2 linked regions of the Vreelandella piezotolerans genome follow. The protein of the gene in region 1 binds, or shares a complex with, the protein of each later gene. Links are inferred from orthologs where the notes say so. Each region holds a gene or a part of one and is shown in the gene's direction. Other genes may lie near its edges. The genes, in order: smc and GYM47_RS14280.

Region 1 (13,658 bases):
TTGCCCTCACGCTGATGCGCACGCGTAGCGAAATTCTGCGTCGTGAAGCCAATAAGCGCTGGGTGCGCGAGCTTGCCGAGGAGACGAACTAATGGCCTTTTCCTCGCTAAACGAATTTTTTGCCATGGGCGGTCACGCGGTCTACGTGTGGGCTGCCTGGGGAGTTACTGCGCTGTTGATGCTAATGATCGTGTGGCACGCACGTCAGGAGCGCCGCCAGCTACTCAACGTGGTAAAGCGCCGGGCGCGTCGTGAAAATGCCCAGCGCAACGCTCAGCCATCGCACGCGCAGCCCCTGCAAGAGCCAGTTAACTCTGCTCAGAAGGACGTTCACTATGACGCCTAAACGTAAACAGAAGCTGTTTGTTATCTTAGGGCTATTGTCGCTCACCGCCATTGCGGTGGGGCTCACCCTGTATGCGCTGCGCGCCAACATCAATCTGTTTTTCAGCCCGGTACAAATTGCCCAAGGCGATGCCCCCATGGAGCGCCAAATTCGCGCGGGGGGCATGGTCAAAGAGGGCTCTGTGTCCCGCGACCCGGAAAGCCTCGATGTTGAGTTCGTGGTGACTGACTACGTGGATGATCTAGAGGTCTACTACAGCGGTATTCTGCCGGACCTATTCCGTGAAGGGCAGGGCGTGGTGGTGGTCGGCGAACTGCAGGCCGATGGCCGACTCTACGCCGATAAGGTGTTGGCACGCCACGATGAAAACTACATGCCGCCCGAAGTGGCGCAGGCATTGGAAGAAGCAGGCTACTCCCCGGCAGACTTTCAAGCGAAAGCTGCCGAAGTGGGCAAGCGCCTAGAGCAGGAAGGCTCCCCAGAAGGAAGCGACTATTAACGACTGCACGCACGCTGTGCGATAAAGCCTGATGCTAATTCGGAGCACCCATGTTGATTAAGATCATTCCTGAAATCGGCCACTTTGCCCTGGTCATCGCGCTACTCATGGCGGTGGTTCAGGCGGTGATGCCGCTTGCCGGGGCTGCCACGCGTCGCCCGCTGTGGATGGCCTATGGTCGTCCCATGGCCATCGGCCAATTCCTGTTTGTGACCATTGCCTACCTCTGCTTGACCGCCAGCTACATGCTGGACGATTTCAGCGTGGCTAATGTCGCTAACAACTCCAACTCTCTGCTGCCCTGGTACTACAAATTCAGCGCCGTGTGGGGTAACCATGAAGGCTCGGTGCTGCTATGGAGCTTGATGCTGGCGGGTTGGGGATTCGCGGCATCGGTCTTCTCGGGCGACTTGCCCCGCGACATGGTGGCCAGAGTGCAGGGCATCATGGGCATGGTGTGTGTGGGCTTCTTGCTCTTCATTTTGATGACCTCCAACCCCTTCGAGCGCTTGCTGCCGAACATGCCGCAAGATGGCGCCGACTTGAATCCGCTGTTGCAGGATTTTGGCCTAGTGGTTCACCCGCCGATGCTCTACATGGGTTATGTGGGCTTTTCGGTGGTGTTTGCTTTCGCGATTGCCGCCCTGCTGGGCGGGCGCTTAGACGCCGCTTGGACCCGCTGGGCGCGCCCCTGGACCAACGTGGCCTGGGCGTTTCTCACCGTCGGGATCGCACTCGGCAGCTGGTGGGCCTACTACGAGCTTGGCTGGGGCGGCTGGTGGTTCTGGGACCCGGTGGAGAACGCTTCGCTATTGCCCTGGCTAACGGGCACGGCACTGGTTCACTCGCTGGCGGTGACCGAAAAACGTGGCTCGTTCAAGAGCTGGACGGTGTTGCTGGCGATCTCGACGTTCTCGCTGTCGCTGATGGGCACCTTCTTGGTGCGCTCGGGCGTACTGACCTCGGTCCATGCCTTTGCCAATGACCCCTCGCGTGGCTTCTTCATCCTGATGCTGCTGGCAATCACCGTCACGCTATCGCTGCTGGTGTTTGCACTGCGTGCACCGCGCGTCAGCCATAAAGTGGGGTTCAACTGGCTTTCGCGGGACTCCCTGCTGCTGATCAACAACATCCTGCTGGTCATCATGACCGTCACGGTGCTGCTGGGCACCGTATACCCGCTGATTCTGGACTCTTTGGGGCTGGGTAAAATCAGCGTAGGCCCGCCTTACTTCAATGCGCTGTTCGTACCGCTCACCGTGGTGATGTGTGTCTTCATGGGCTTGGGGCCGGTGGCGCGTTGGAAAAGCATGAGCGGTCGTGAGCTGTGGCGGAAGCTAGGTCTCGCAGCAGCAGCTGCCATCGTGCTGGGTGTAGCCATGCCGTTGGTCTACGGCGGCGAATGGAATTTGTGGGTGTCATTGGGAATCGTGTCGGCGCTATGGATCGTGCTGCCCATGGTGCGCGACCTGTTCGACAAGACCCGTCACGCCAGCTCGTTTGTCGCCGGGCTGCGCAAGCTCTCGCTCTCTTATTGGGGAATGGTGCTGGGCCACGTGGGCATTGCGGTGACCATCGTGGGCGTTGCCGTCGTTTCGAATTACAACATCGAACGCAACGTGCGCATGTCGCCGGGCACCACCGTGGAAGTGGCGGGCTATCAGTTCACCATGACGGAACTCACCAACCGACGTGGCCCCAACTTCCTGGCCGATACTTCGATCATTCAGGTACAGCGCGGGGACGAGGGACGCAGCTTCGTGATGCGCCCCGAGAAGCGCCTTTACCTCGCCACCGGCATGCCCATGACCCAAGTTGCGCTGCGCCCTGGTTTGTTCCGCGACCTCTATGTGGCCATGGGTGAAGACCTGGGCGACGGCAGCTATGCCATGCGCGTCCAGTACAAGCCGTTTGTGCGCTGGCTGTGGTTAGGCGGCCTGCTCATGGCCTTCGGCGGCGTTCTAGCCGTTGTGGATAAACGCTATCGTCGTGTCGCGAGTCGCCAGACAGCTCCCGCTCGGACGGATCGTTCGTCGTCTCAGGAGGCTATGGTATGACACGACGCCTGCTGCTTTTACTCCTGCCGATTGGCTTTCTCGGTATCGCGCTGTTTCTGTACCAAGGGTTGGGGCGCGATCCGTCGCAGCGTGACTCTGCGCTGATGGCACGTGAGTTTCCCGTATTCGAAGCCACCACGCTACGCGATGCTGATCGCCAAGTGGATCAAACGCTGATGATGGGGGAGGTCACGCTGGTCAATGTCTGGGGTGAGTGGTGCCCTGCATGTAAGCAGGAGATGCCCCAGCTTTTAGAGCTCGCCGATCACGGCATTCGTATGGTCGGCATCAACTACCGGGACACCCGTGAAAAGGGGCTAGAGTTTTTGAGCGAGTTCGGTGACCCGTTCGAGGTCAACGTGTTCGACCCCGAGGGCAGCCTGGGTTTCGACCTCGGTGTTTATGGTGCGCCTGAGACGTTTTTGGTGGATGCCGCAGGCGTGATCCGATACCACCATAAAGGATACGTGTCACCTGAAGACGTTCGTGAGCGCATCCTGCCGGAGGTAGAAAAATGGCGTTAATGCGTGGGATCTTCGCCGTGATGCTGCTGGCACTGGCGGGCAGTGTCGTGGCGGCAGGCATTGAAGTTCGCGAGTTCGACGACCCGGTGATGGAGCAGCGCTACCGTGACCTCACGGCCTCCATGCGCTGCCCGTTATGCGAAAACCAGGCTATCGATGACTCTGATGCGCCGATCTCTGGTGATATGCGCGAGCGGGTCTATCAGCTGCTTCAAGATGGTCAGTCGGATATCGAAATCATCAATCACATGGTGCAGCGTTTTGGGGAGTACATCCTCTACAACCCGCGCCTGGAAAACCGCACCTACCTGCTGTGGGGGCTGCCCATCGGTCTGTTCGTCCTCGGCACGCTCGTGGTCGTACTGATGGTGCGTGCTCGACGGAATGCGTCTGCGAAAGCGTTGAGCGCCGAAGAGCGCGCCCGCTTGGATGCTCTGATCAACCGCGAGAGGTCTTCATGACACCGCTCTGGATAGCGATTGCACTACTGTTATTACCTGCTCTATGGCTGCTGATTGCCCCCATGCGCGGTGCCCGCGTTCTGCGCGACCAGCTAGATCACTTTGAAGCCAACGATACGTCTGCCGAGCAGAACGTGGCGATTTTCCAGCGGCGCATGGCGTCCCTGGAAGCGGCACGCGAGCGTGGCGACATCGACGACGCTCGTTTTAATGAAGATCGCCTAGAGCTAGAGCGCAGCCTGCTGGAAGACACCGCCACTCAGGCCAAGCGGCCGCTGAAAGCTGCGAGCGCTGGACGGCTGGTGGTGCCGCTGGTCATGGTAGCGGTGGTGGGTGCCAGTACGTTTTGGTATCAGCAAAACGGTGCCGAAGGAGACCTGACGCTCTACGCGATTCAAGAAGAGATCAGAAACGACCCGGAAGGCTCGTTGATGATGTTCCTGGAGCGCATGGAAGCCGAAGCCGAGCGCCAGCCTAACAACCCCAACGTGTGGAGCTCGCTGTTTCCACTCTACCGGGATACCGGTCAGCCTGACAAAGCGGTCGATGCGCTGGAGCGCTTGATCGCCATCGAAGGGCGCATTCCGCCGCTGCTCGCTCAGTTGGCGCAGCTCCGCTTCTTCATGGCCGAGCGGGAGTTAACGCCCGAGGTACAGGCGCTGGTCGATGAAACGCTTGAGCTAGACCCCCGTCAGCCCACCGTGTTGGGGCTTCTGGGCATTCACGCCTTCGATAACGGTGATTATGAAACGGCCGTCGACCGTTGGCGCCGTGCCGTTGCCAATATTTCAGACCCAGAGACGGCTGCTTCCCTGCGTGAGGGTATCCGGGTGGCCCAAGAGCGCATGGGCGTCGCACCGGAGCCATCTGCCGCCGCTCAGGGCCAAGGCGTGCGGGTGAGCGTCTCGTTGGATGAGGCGCTGGCAGACCGTGTCAGCGACGATGCGACGGTGTTCATTACCGCACGGGACATCGATGGCGAGCTGCCGCCGCTGGCGGTGACCCGCGCTCGGGTCTCTGAGCTGCCGATGACCGTGGTGCTGGACGACGCCGCTGCCATGTCGCCGCAAGCGCAAATCTCTCAGGTGCGTGAAGCGCGCCTGGTGGTGCGTGTCTCGGAATCTGGGCAGGCCACGCCGCAGCCTGGGGATCTGTTTGGCGATTTGGAGAGCGTTAGCGTCGGCCCCATTCGCGAAGACGCTACCGCCAATGTCGTTATCAACCGTGTTTTTGAATAACCACCACGTAAGCTACCGCTGCTAAGGGTCGCAATGCGCTTAACCTCTATACGTCTCGTTGGGTTCAAGTCCTTTGTCGATCCGGTCACCGTGCCCTTCGATGGCAACATGACGGCCATCGTTGGGCCCAACGGCTGCGGTAAATCCAATATTATCGACGCCGTGCGCTGGGTGATGGGGGAGTCCTCCGCCAAAACCCTGCGCGGCGAATCCATGGCCGACGTTATTTTCAACGGCTCTACCGGGCGTAAGCCGGTAGGGCAGGCTTCTATCGAGCTGAAGTTCGATAACCGCGATGGCGGTATGGGCGGTTTATACGCCCAGTACTCAGAAATTGCCGTCAAACGCCTAGTGACCCGGGATGGTCAGTCCAACTACTTCTTCAACGGCCAGAAGTGCCGCCGCCGGGATATCGCCGACCTGTTCATGGGGACCGGCCTAGGCCCGCGCTCCTACGCCATTATCGGCCAGGGGATGATCTCGCGACTGATCGAAGCGCGCCCCGACGACCTGCGTGCCACACTCGAAGAAGCCGCGGGGATCTCCAAGTACAAAGAGCGCCGTCGGGAAACCGAAAACCGCATGCGGCGCACCCAGGAGAACCTGGAGCGCCTGGACGATATTCGCGAAGAGCTGGATAAACAGCTCGAACGCCTCAAGCGCCAAGCGGAAGCCGCCAAGCGTTACCAAGAGCTCAAACAGCAAGAGTACCGCTTAAAAGGCGAGTTGGCGCTGCTGCGCGGCCGCACCCTGCGGGCCGAACAGTCTCACCAAGAGAGCCGTGTCCGCGAGCTGGAAATTGCCGTCGAGAAAGACGTGTTTGGCGTACGTCAGTGCGAAACCCGCCTGGAGCAGGCCCGCGAACAGCACGACGAGCTGGCCGACGTGTTGGACCGCCACCAGCAGCAGTTTTATGAAACCACCACGCGCATTGCCCGCTTAGAGCAGGATCAAGCCCACCGCCGCAGCCGCGAAGCACAGCTGGCTAACGACATTGCCACCGCCCGACGGGATCTCGACGAGCAGCGCCAGGTCAGCGAGGGCGACCAAGAGCGGCTCGCGGTGATCGACGAGCGCTTTGAGGAGCTGCTGCCCGAGCACGAAGCGCTGGAAGAGCAGCTCGAAATGCTCGAGCAGACCCTGGCCGACGCAACGCCAGCGCTGGAAGCCGCCGAACAGCAGTGGGCCGACGCCGAAAACCGCTGGCGTGAGGCCAGCCGCGATGCCGACCGTAGCCAAGACCAACTGCGTGATTTAGAGCAGCGTATTGCCCGTTTGCAGGCTGAGGGGCAACGCCGCCGCCAGCAGCGCGGCGAGCTGGCCGACATGACTGCGCTACAAAACGAGCACGCCGAATACCAAGCCCGCCTGGAAGAAGCCGACCAACGTGCCGACGCCTTCCAAGTGGAGCGAGAACAGTGGCAGCAGCGCTACAGCGATGCCAAAAGCGCCTACCAGCAAGCGGTAACCTCCCGCGACGAGCAACGCGCTGCGCTTAGCCAGCAGCAGGGTGAACTTGCTTCGCTGCAGGCGCTGATGGATGCCGCCCTGGCCGATCACGACCCTCAGCTAAGCGAAACACTTGCCGCTCATGGCCTTGCTGATGCCCCCCGCTTGGGTGAAGCCATTTCGGTCAGCCAAGGCTGGGAGCGGGTTATTTCCTGGCTACTCGCCCCTTGGTTAAACGCCCGACTGGTAGCCGCCCATCAGCTAAACGCGCTGCCCGAAGCGCTGGCGACAGAGTGGTGCTTGATTGATCAAGCGTCGCCTTCCACAGCCACGGCGGGCGCAGGCCATCGCCTCAGCGATTTGGTGAAAGGCGCGGGCGCGCTAACGGAGTGGTTGGCGAGTATTCACTATGTTGATACTGCTGACGCGGCGGAAGCGTTGTTGCCTACGCTTGCTCCCGGTGAGAGTGTGGTTAGCCAAGACGGCGTATGGCGCGGTCGCGGTTGGCTGCATCAGCAATCCAATGGCGAAGGCGTCGATGCGCTACTGGTGACGCGTCGTCGCTTTGAGGAGCTGGCCGCAGAGCGTGAGCGGGCGGAAGAGGCGCTGGCGCTCTTGGATGAACAGTGCGAAGCCGCCAACGAGACGATTGAAACGTTAGAACTGACCCGTGAGCAGCAGGCGGAGCAGGAGCGCGACCACGCCGCCACCCGCCAACAGCTAGCGGTGCAAGAGCAGCGGCTTGCCCAACGCCTTGAGCATCTCTCCAGCCGCGCCATGGAGCTGGACGACGAACTGGCGCAACTGCAAGAAGATGAGGCGGAGTTAACGCTTACTTTAGAAGAGCAGCGCGCTCGTTGGCACACGGCCATGGAGCAACTGGAAACCGCCGCAGAAGCCCGCGAAACCAGCGCCGAACAGCGCCACCGCCAGCGTGAGCAGCGCGAGCAGCTCAACCAACAGTATGCCCCGCTCAAAGCGCGTCAGCAGGCGTTGGCCCTGGAGCGTGAGCGCTTAAAAGCCGAGCGCGACAGCCTGCGCGCTCAGGAGGCCCGTTCAAGCGATACCGAAGAGCGCCTCTCGCTGCGTATTGCCGAGTTGGAAGAGTCTCGCGAAATGCTGGTCGAGCCCGACGAGCTGGCCGCTGAGGAGCTCGAAGAGCTGCTTCACCAGCGCGAACAGCAGGAGCGGCGGCTCAACGAGACGCGCCAGCAAGCTCAAACCTTGGCCGAGCAGCTGCGTAACGACGAACTAGCCCGCCAGCAGCATGAGCGCAATCTGGAACAGAGCCGCGAACAGCTCCAGCAGCGCCGTATGGAGGTGCAGGCGCTGGCGCTCAAAGCCGCCACCCAGGATGAGCAGTTAGCAGAACTAGGCCACGATGCCGATGCGCTCGCCAGCACGCTGCCCAGCGATGCCAGTGAGCCAGCGTGGCAAGAGCGCTTGGAGAGCACCTCGGAAAAGATCCGCCGACTGGGGGCGATCAACCTCGCCGCGATCGAGGAGTACGACCAGCAGGCCGAGCGGCGTAATTACCTCGAAGCCCAGCATGCCGAGCTTTCCGAAGCGCTCGACACGCTGGAGCGGGCGATCAAACGGATTGACCAAGAGACCCGCGTGCGTTTCCGGGAAACGTTCGATCAGGTGAATAACGGGTTGCAAACCCTCTTTCCTCGCGTATTTGGCGGTGGGGCGGCGTGGTTGACGCTCACCGGTGACGATTTATTGGAAACCGGCGTGGCCATCATGGCTCGCCCGCCGGGCAAGAAGAACAGCACCATTCACTTGCTGTCAGGGGGCGAGAAAGCGCTGACCGCGCTGTCGCTGGTGTTTGCCATCTTCCAGCTCAATCCAGCCCCGTTTTGTATGCTGGACGAAGTCGATGCGCCACTGGATGACGCCAACGTGGGCCGCTACGCCAAGCTCGTTAAAGAGATGTCGGAAAGCGTGCAGTTCATCTACATCACTCATAACAAGATCGCCATGGAGGCTGCCGAGCGCCTGATGGGGGTCACCATGCAAGAGCCTGGTGTCTCACGGCTGGTGTCCGTGGGGATCGATGAAGCGGCAGAACTGGTCGAGTAGGGCCATGGTTCGAGACGATGTTGGGCGCGGTTTCCCAAGAGTTTCCTTATTTGCTCGTGTCATGTGCCGAGCGCTGCTGGTCAGCGTTTGATAACACCCAGCGTTGATCAGGTCGTTGACAATTAAATCTTTTAATAACAATGGGTTGCTGACAATGAGCCTGGGCGGCTCGAGGTGGGAGTAGGCGCCCGCATGAAAGCGTTATTGTTACGTTTCGTCTGCCTAGCCTGCCGTCGAAAGCGCAAAGGATTAATAAGAAACTAGCGATAGTGAATAACATTCACTAGCATAACGTTTAAATAGAGTGATTGAAGCAGGTAATGGCTTCCCCTTGCAGGGTGTGTTCAAACACTATTTAAAGAGATGAAATAACGCGATGGGCACTTTTGCTGGTTGATAAGGTCGAAAAATTCGCCTAAAAAACGTTCATAGCGGCTCAAACGTGTGAAAATCAGCAAAAATTGGCTCTTTTCGTAGCAACCGCGCTATGCTTGGTGCTAAATATCGATTTATAAGAAGGTTCCCATATTCTGGCGCAGTGCCGCGCACTGTGCCCTAGTAACCGGTTAGATGACCCATGGAATGCTCGACATGGAATTAAGAGAGTGGTTAATCATTCTAGGACTGGCACTGGTTTCGCTAATCGTTGTCGACGGTGTGCGTAGGCTCCAGCGTCAGCGTCGTGTGCCCCGGCTAGACCAAGCGGTAAAAGATTTGCCTACCGCGAAGTTGGAAGAGTTAGACGACGAGGCGAAAGAAGCCGAGATCAATTGGGAGCTGCCCAACGGCGGTGCTCGGGTCGTTAAACCCGCCGACTATAGCGGGCTGGGACAAAAGCCCAAGCTCAAACGCCAAGAGCACCCTGGCCCTTCCAAAGTGCTGTCGGATTTCCGTCGTTCGTTCAGTAAACCCTCTAGTAAAACCACGTCTCGTCCCGAGCCTGCTGCCCCCGGGCCTGCCGAACGGCACGCGGCAGCTCAAGAAGTGAAACCAGAGCTCCGTCGCGAGCCGAGTGTGTTTGCCAAAGACGACGCAGAGGTAACGGCACCCCCACCGTCTGTGTCTGTCGATGCAGAGCCGACCCAGCCAATGCCTGCGGCGACTCAGCCAACGCCTGCGGCAACGCCTGACCCCGTCAAGGCCTCCAGCAGCGCACCTGCCATGAGCGCTTCGGCCGAAGAAGAGCCCGCTGTAACGGCATCGGCCGATGAGCTGCCAACCACTCAGCCTGACATGCCTAAGACGGCCGAAGCGCCCACAGCGAAAGAAGCCGCTGACGATGAGCCGACACCGACTCCCGATCCTGAACCGGTGCTGCGCGCTGAGCCAGAGGACGCCGTTTTTGCCAAGCACGCCGCTGACGCTCCCAAACGTCGGCAACTGCGTGATGAGACCGTTGGCGACCGTGAGCTGGACGACGAAATCGACGAGTACCGCTTGGTCGATTTCGAAGGTATTGGACGCTCGTTCAAACGCCGCATCATTGAGCGCCGTAAAGAGAGAGCGATCAAAAAGGCCGAGAAAGCCAAACGCGCCGAAGCATTAGCCAAGCAGAAGGCCGAGCGTAAAGCGCTGGAAGCCGAACAGCGCCGTGAAGCCAAGCAGGCTGCTGAAGCGGAAAAAGCACGTATCGCACAAGAGAAGGCTCAAGCCCGAGAGGCCGCTGCCTATGAAGCAGCCGCCAAACAGGAGGTCCCACAGTCGGCGCCCGTATGGGATGAGTATGAGGACAGCGCACGACATTACGATGAGCATTACCAAGGCGTCGATGACGAGCTGGAAACGACCTACGCTACACAAGATAACGTGGTGCGCGCCCATCCGACCTTGGAAAAAGCGCTACGTCACGATGTGAACGGCGAGCACGCCAAAGAGACGTTGGCCAATGCCGACGAGATGGTGGTGATCAGCGTTCTTTCCCGTGACCCGGACGGGTTCGATGGCGGTAAGTTGCTCGAACTCATCATGGCATGCGGGCTGCGCTATAGCCGTACCATGGGCGTATTTCACCGTTTCGAAACGGAAAGCCCAGACAGCGAGCTGCAGTTCTCCATGGTCAACGTGCTCAAGCCCGGCACGTTCCCCATCGAAGAGATGGACGAGTTCGTGACACCCGGTATTACGTTCCTAATGCCGCTACCCGGCGCGGTGGATAGCTCTGCCGCCTTCGAGGCGATGGTCGAGACCGCCATGGTCGTCGTTCGACATATGGGCGGTGAATTGAAAGACGAAAACCGTAGCGTGATGACGGCACAAACCATCGAGTTTGCCCGTCAGCGGGTGCATGAATTCGAACGTCGTCACCGTTTGCATCGCCAACTGCAGGCGCGTTAACCGCCACACTGCGCTGACACCCGCCTTCTTCTGGAAGGCGGGTGTTTTTGTTACTGAATACCCGTTTATCTGTCTTCGGAATTTCTGAATGAGTCAGCCTGACCCCACTCTGTTGGAAGAGATCAGCCAGCTGCGCGCCGATCTCGATGATGCCAATCACCGTTATTACGTGCTGGACGAACCCACGCTCACCGATGCGGACTATGACCGTAAACTGCAGCGCTTGAAACAGATAGAGAGCGAGCACCCCGAGCTGATCTCCCCCGACTCGCCCACTCAACGAGTCGGTGCCGCCCCGGCAGAGGGCTTCCCCGAAGTCGCCCACGCCATACCCATGCTGTCGTTGGATAACGCCTTTAGCCGTGGTGACATCGCGGCCTTTGCCGAGCGCGTTGCGGAGCGTTTGGAGTGCCAAGCCAGCGAGATCGCGTTTAGCTGCGAACCTAAGTTGGATGGTGCGGCGGTTTCGCTGGTGTATGAGCAGGGCGTACTGGTCAGCGGCGCGACGCGGGGAGATGGCCGCACCGGGGAGGGCATCACCTCCAACCTGCGCACGCTGCGCTCGGTACCGCTCAAACTCATGGGCCAACAGGTGCCTGAGTTACTGGAAGTGCGCGGCGAAGTGATCATGCGCCATGCCGGGTTCGAAGCCCTCAACGAGCGGGCCAGAGAGGAGGGCAGCAAGGTGTTTGCCAACCCGCGTAACGCCGCTGCCGGTAGCCTGCGCCAGCTCGATCCGCGCATTACGGCGACCCGCCCGTTGGAGTTTCACGCGTACCAAGCCGCCCGCTTGGAGCCCGACTTGGGCGACACCACCCACAGTGCGCTAATGTCCCGTTTATCCACATTGGGTTTTCGCACCAGTACAGAGCTCACCACGCTGCAAGGCCCCGACGCCGTCGCGGACTACTGCGAGCAGCTCGGTGCTAAGCGCGATCAGCTGGGCTACGACATCGACGGCGTGGTGATCAAGGTCAACGACCTGCGCCATCAGCGGGAGCTGGGCTTCGTTGCCCGCGCGCCGCGTTGGGCGGTGGCGTTCAAATTCCCCGCTCAGGAAGAGGTCACCACCCTAAACGACGTGGAGTTTCAGGTGGGACGCACCGGCGCCATTACGCCGGTCGCCCGGTTGGAGCCGGTCACCGTCGCCGGGGTGACGGTCTCGAATGCCACGCTGCACAATGCCGATGAGATTAGTCGCCTGGGCGTGATGATTGGCGACACGGTCGCGATTCGCCGCGCGGGCGACGTCATTCCTCAGGTCGTGCGCGTGGATGAAGAGAAGCGTCCGGCGGACGCCCGGGCGATCGTTTTTCCAGATCACTGCCCTGTGTGCGGTTCGGATATCGAACGTATCGAAGGCGAAGCCGTGGCGCGCTGCTCCGGTGGGCTTTACTGTGCCGCCCAGCGTAAAGAGGCGCTAAAACACTTCGCCAGCCGTAAAGCGCTGGATATCGACGGCCTGGGGGAGAAGCTGATCGAACAGCTGGTGGAACAGGCGTGGGTGAAAACCCCGGCCGATCTGTTCCACCTTGGCGTCGATCCGTTGAAGAGCCTGCCGCGCATGGGCGAAAAGTCCGCCACCAACCTGGTCAATGCACTGGAAAAAGCCAAGCAGACCACGCTGGCGCGGTTCATCTACGCGCTGGGCATCCGTGAGGTGGGCGAGGCCACGGCGGCCAATGTGGCCAACCACTTCGGTACGCTGCAAGCGTTACAAGAGGCCGATTTGGCGGCGCTGGAGGCCGTCAATGACGTGGGCCCCGTGGTGGCTGCGCATATCCACACCTTTTTCCGCCAGCCCCATAACTTGGAGACGCTGCAAGCGTTGATCGAAGCGGGCGTGACCTGGCAAGAGGCCGAGGTGACGCAAGGTCCCACGCCGCTGGAGGGGCAGACTTGGGTGCTGACCGGCACGATGGACAGCATGACCCGCGACGAAGGCAAAGCGCGACTGCAAGCGTTAGGCGCCAAAGTGGCGGGCAGTGTCTCCAAGAAAACGACCTGCCTCGTGGCGGGTGAGGCAGCGGGTAGCAAACTCGCCAAAGCCGAACAGCTGGGGGTCGAGGTGATCGACGAAGCCACGTTCATCGAGCGCTTGGCCGCCTGGGAGCAGAGTGAATGAGCCGTTTTATCGAAGTCCCGGCGCGCATGCTGCCGCCGGACACCCTCACCGCGCTATTGGAAGCCTTCGTCACCCGCCAAGGGTATGACACCACCGATACCGGCGAAGGCATGAGCGGCTGGGTCGCCGAGCTCAAGCAGCAGCTTGACCGTCACGAGCTGATCATTGCCCACGACTTAGAGCTCGAGATGACTGAGGTGATGACTCTCGCCCAGTGGCGCTCGTTTGGGCGAGAGCTGGCAGATGACGAGGAGGAGGGCGACTACTGAGCCCGCACCAGCGCGGTGATCAGCCGCCGCCCCGGATGAAGATGGTCCACCAGCGGCTGCTCGACGGGTAGCGGCTCATCGCAAAGGCGCGATGCAATGACTTCCGCACATAGCGGCGCGCTGGCCAGTCCTCGGGAGCCATGCGCGGTGGATATCCACAGCCCTGGGTAGTGTTCACCGGGGATGGACGGCACTTTCGAGGCATCCTTGCGCAGCACGGCATAGTCCCTCTGCCATGCCGCCGCGTTGGGCACCGGCCCCGCGTATGGGG
Region 2 (2,757 bases), 2.3 Mb from region 1 along the record:
TGCCTGATTCTCGACTATGCGGGCAACCCGTGGGATCTCTACGCCCCGGAAGTAGGCGAACCCAAGCCGGATAGCGATAGCGAACCGGTGCAGGTGCCCTGCCCGGAGTGTGGTCACGCGAACCTGTTTTGGGGAAAGCGCGACGGCGAGCTGGTGATCGAGCACTTTGGTCGCCGCTGTCAGGGGCTGGTGGAGGATGACGCAGGGCGGCGCTGCCAGTGTACGTTCCGCTTTCGCTTCAAGGTATGCGATGAGTGCGGCGCCGAGAACGATATTGCCGCCCGCCGCTGTCATGGCTGTGAGAAGCTGCTGGTGGACGCCGACGACAAGCTTAAGGATGCGCTGAAGTTAAAAGATGCCAAAGTGCTGCGCGTCAGCGGCATGCAGTTGGAAGCGACCACCAATGGCCGTGGCCTGCCGCGCCTGAAAGCCACCTACCACGATGAAGATGGCGACAGCCTGAGTGAATGGTTTGCCTTGGAAACTCCAGCCCAGCGTCGCGCGTTTTATGCCGTTTTTTTACGTGCCCACCTGCGCGCGCCAGGTGGTCAATGGCAACCGACGACGCCTGATGAGGTCGTCAACGAGCAGCGCCGATTGCGCCACCCGGATTTCGTGGTGGGGCGAAAGGTGGGTCGTCACTTTCAAATCCGCGACAAGCTGTTCGACTATCAAGGGCGCTATCGTAAAGCCGCCGATGCGGGCTAGATGCCGTGCTAACAGCGCGCTGTTACACTGTCTTTTTTCAACTCATCAATCAAGGATTCGACCCGCGTGAGCGAGACGCCCAGCGCAGCGCCAGAGCAAGACCAAGACGTGGCGGAAGCTACTGCCGAGCCGGTGGTGGAGGCGCTTGGGCGCCTGTTTGATGAGCCCATTACGCAGTTGCCGGAGGATCTCTATATTCCTCCTGAGGCGCTGCGGGTCTTTCTGGAAGCCTTCGAAGGGCCGCTGGACCTGCTGCTCTATTTAATCCGGCGCCAGAACCTGGATATTCTGACCATCAACGTGGCGACCATCACTCATCAGTACATCGAGTACGTAGAGTTGATGAAAGCCATGGAGATCGAGCTGGCGGGAGAGTACCTGCTGATGGCAGCCATGCTGGCGGAGATCAAATCGCGGACGCTGCTACCGCGCCCGCCTAAAGCGGAGGGCGAGGAAGGGGAGGACCCCCGTGCCGAGTTGATTCGCCGCTTACAGGAGTACGAGCGTCTGAAAGAGGCCGCCGAAGCACTGGATACCCTGCCACGCGTCGGCCGAGACTGGTTCAGCGTGCAGGCGGGGTTGCCGCCGCTGGAAACGCGGGTAATCCATCCCGATGTCGAGCTGGACGAGCTGCTAGAGGCGCTGTCCGATATTCTCAAACGCGCCGAGCTGGCTCAGGCCCACCAGATCAGCCGGGAAGTGCTCTCCACCCGCGAGCGAATGCTGAAAATCATGGAACAGCTCAGCCAGGATGGAGAGAGCGGCCGTTATACGCCTTTCGAGGCGCTATTTACTTTAGATGAGGGGCGGGCCGGGGTGGTCGTCACCTTCATGGCGCTTCTGGAGCTCGCCAAAGAGGCCATGATTGAGATCGTTCAAAACGCACCGCTGTCGCCCATTCACGTGCGCGCCCGCCAAGCGGCGCTGGCCGATGAGGAAGAGGGTGCTTTCGAGCGTTTGGAAGAGGAGCAGGGCGATGCCGCCTCGGCATTCGAAGAGTCTGCGTTTGAACCTGACGAGGAGTCGCGGTGAGAGACACCACGTTAGATGACATCATTGAAGCGGCGCTGCTAGCGGCGGGGGAGCCGCTGCCGGTCGAGCGCCTGGAAACGCTCTTTTTAGAAGAGGAGTGCCCCAGCCGAAAAGCGCTGAGGGAAGCGCTGTCGCGGCTGGCGCTGCGCCACGAGAATGGCGCGCTGGAACTGGTCGAGACTGCCTCGGGCTTTCAGCTACGTATTCGTCCACGCTTGGCTCACTGGGTCTCGCGGCTGTGGGACGAGCGGCCCCAGCGCTATTCGCGAGCGTTGCTGGAAACCCTTGCGCTGATCGCTTACCGCCAGCCGGTGACTCGGGGCGATATCGAAGACGTGCGGGGCGTGAGTGTCAGCAGCTCGATCATTCGTACATTGATGGAGCGCGGCTGGATACGTGTGGTAGGCCACCGGGACGTGCCGGGTCGCCCCGCAGTCTATGCCACCACGCGCAGTTTTCTGGATGACTTCGGTTTGAAAACCCTGGATGCGCTGCCGCCCATGCATACGCTGGTCAACGGCGACGATCACGAAGAGCGCGCCGTCGAAGAGGCGTCGGGTGAACAAAACCCGCCCCCACCACTGGACGAAACGACGGAAAGCGTGCAGGATGCGCCACCCCAGCAAGATGAGAACACGTCGGCAGCGAGTGCCGACCACCACGCCGAGACGGCGTTAACCCAGCCGCTTAGTTTTGCCGATTTAGAGGCACGGCTAGCGGCACGTGCAAAGCGTCAACACGAAGACGCTAGCACGCAGACCAACGATGTGAGGTCAGACGACCATGAGTCAGAGTAACAACACCACGCCCCCCACCAGCGAAAAGCTGCAGAAAGTCCTCGCCCGTGCGGGCCTTGGCTCCCGTCGTGAAATGGAAACCGCCATTGCCGACGGCCGAGTGAAGGTAAATAGCCAGGTCGCCAAACTGGGTGACCGGGTGGAGGCCCGGGACAAGGTCAGTTTCGATGATCGCCCTGTGACGCTGCGCCCGGAAGAGGACGTGCCGCGCCGGGTGATC

The links.
Region 2: the proteins of smc (region 1) and GYM47_RS14280 are in contact, whole or in part, in a crystal structure (PDB 3ZGX), measured with the Bacillus subtilis proteins. The link is inferred for Vreelandella piezotolerans from one-to-one orthologs.

Annotation. Positions count from the first base shown.
Region 1 is NZ_CP048602.1:810,159-823,816, forward strand. What follows is about bases 4,802-8,859. They hold smc (chromosome segregation protein SMC), read left to right. Parts: upstream 4,802-5,158; coding sequence 5,159-8,659; downstream 8,660-8,859. Other genes in these bases: ccmI (c-type cytochrome biogenesis protein CcmI), read left to right, coding at 4,802-5,125. Also shown: GYM47_RS03750 (heme ABC transporter permease), read left to right, coding at 1-92; heme exporter protein CcmD, read left to right, coding at 92-346; cytochrome c maturation protein CcmE, read left to right, coding at 336-845; GYM47_RS03765 (heme lyase CcmF/NrfE family subunit), read left to right, coding at 896-2,902; GYM47_RS03770 (DsbE family thiol:disulfide interchange protein), read left to right, coding at 2,899-3,426; GYM47_RS03775 (cytochrome c-type biogenesis protein), read left to right, coding at 3,417-3,887; more of ccmI, read left to right, coding at 3,884-4,801; cell division protein ZipA, read left to right, coding at 9,251-10,993; NAD-dependent DNA ligase LigA, read left to right, coding at 11,082-13,118; GYM47_RS03800 (YheU family protein), read left to right, coding at 13,115-13,387; mnmC (bifunctional tRNA (5-methylaminomethyl-2-thiouridine)(34)-methyltransferase MnmC2/FAD-dependent 5-carboxymethylaminomethyl-2-thiouridine(34) oxidoreductase MnmC1), read right to left, coding at 13,381-13,658. UniProt on the Bacillus subtilis protein: Required for chromosome condensation and partitioning.
Region 2 is NZ_CP048602.1:3,110,383-3,113,139, reverse strand. It holds GYM47_RS14280 (segregation and condensation protein A), read left to right. Parts: upstream 1-774; coding sequence 775-1,740; downstream 1,741-2,757. Other genes in the region: rluB (23S rRNA pseudouridine(2605) synthase RluB), read left to right, coding at 2,524-2,757; scpB (SMC-Scp complex subunit ScpB), read left to right, coding at 1,737-2,537; radD (DNA repair helicase RadD), read left to right, coding at 1-708. UniProt on the Bacillus subtilis protein: Participates in chromosomal partition during cell division. May act via the formation of a condensin-like complex containing Smc and ScpB that pull DNA away from mid-cell into both cell halves.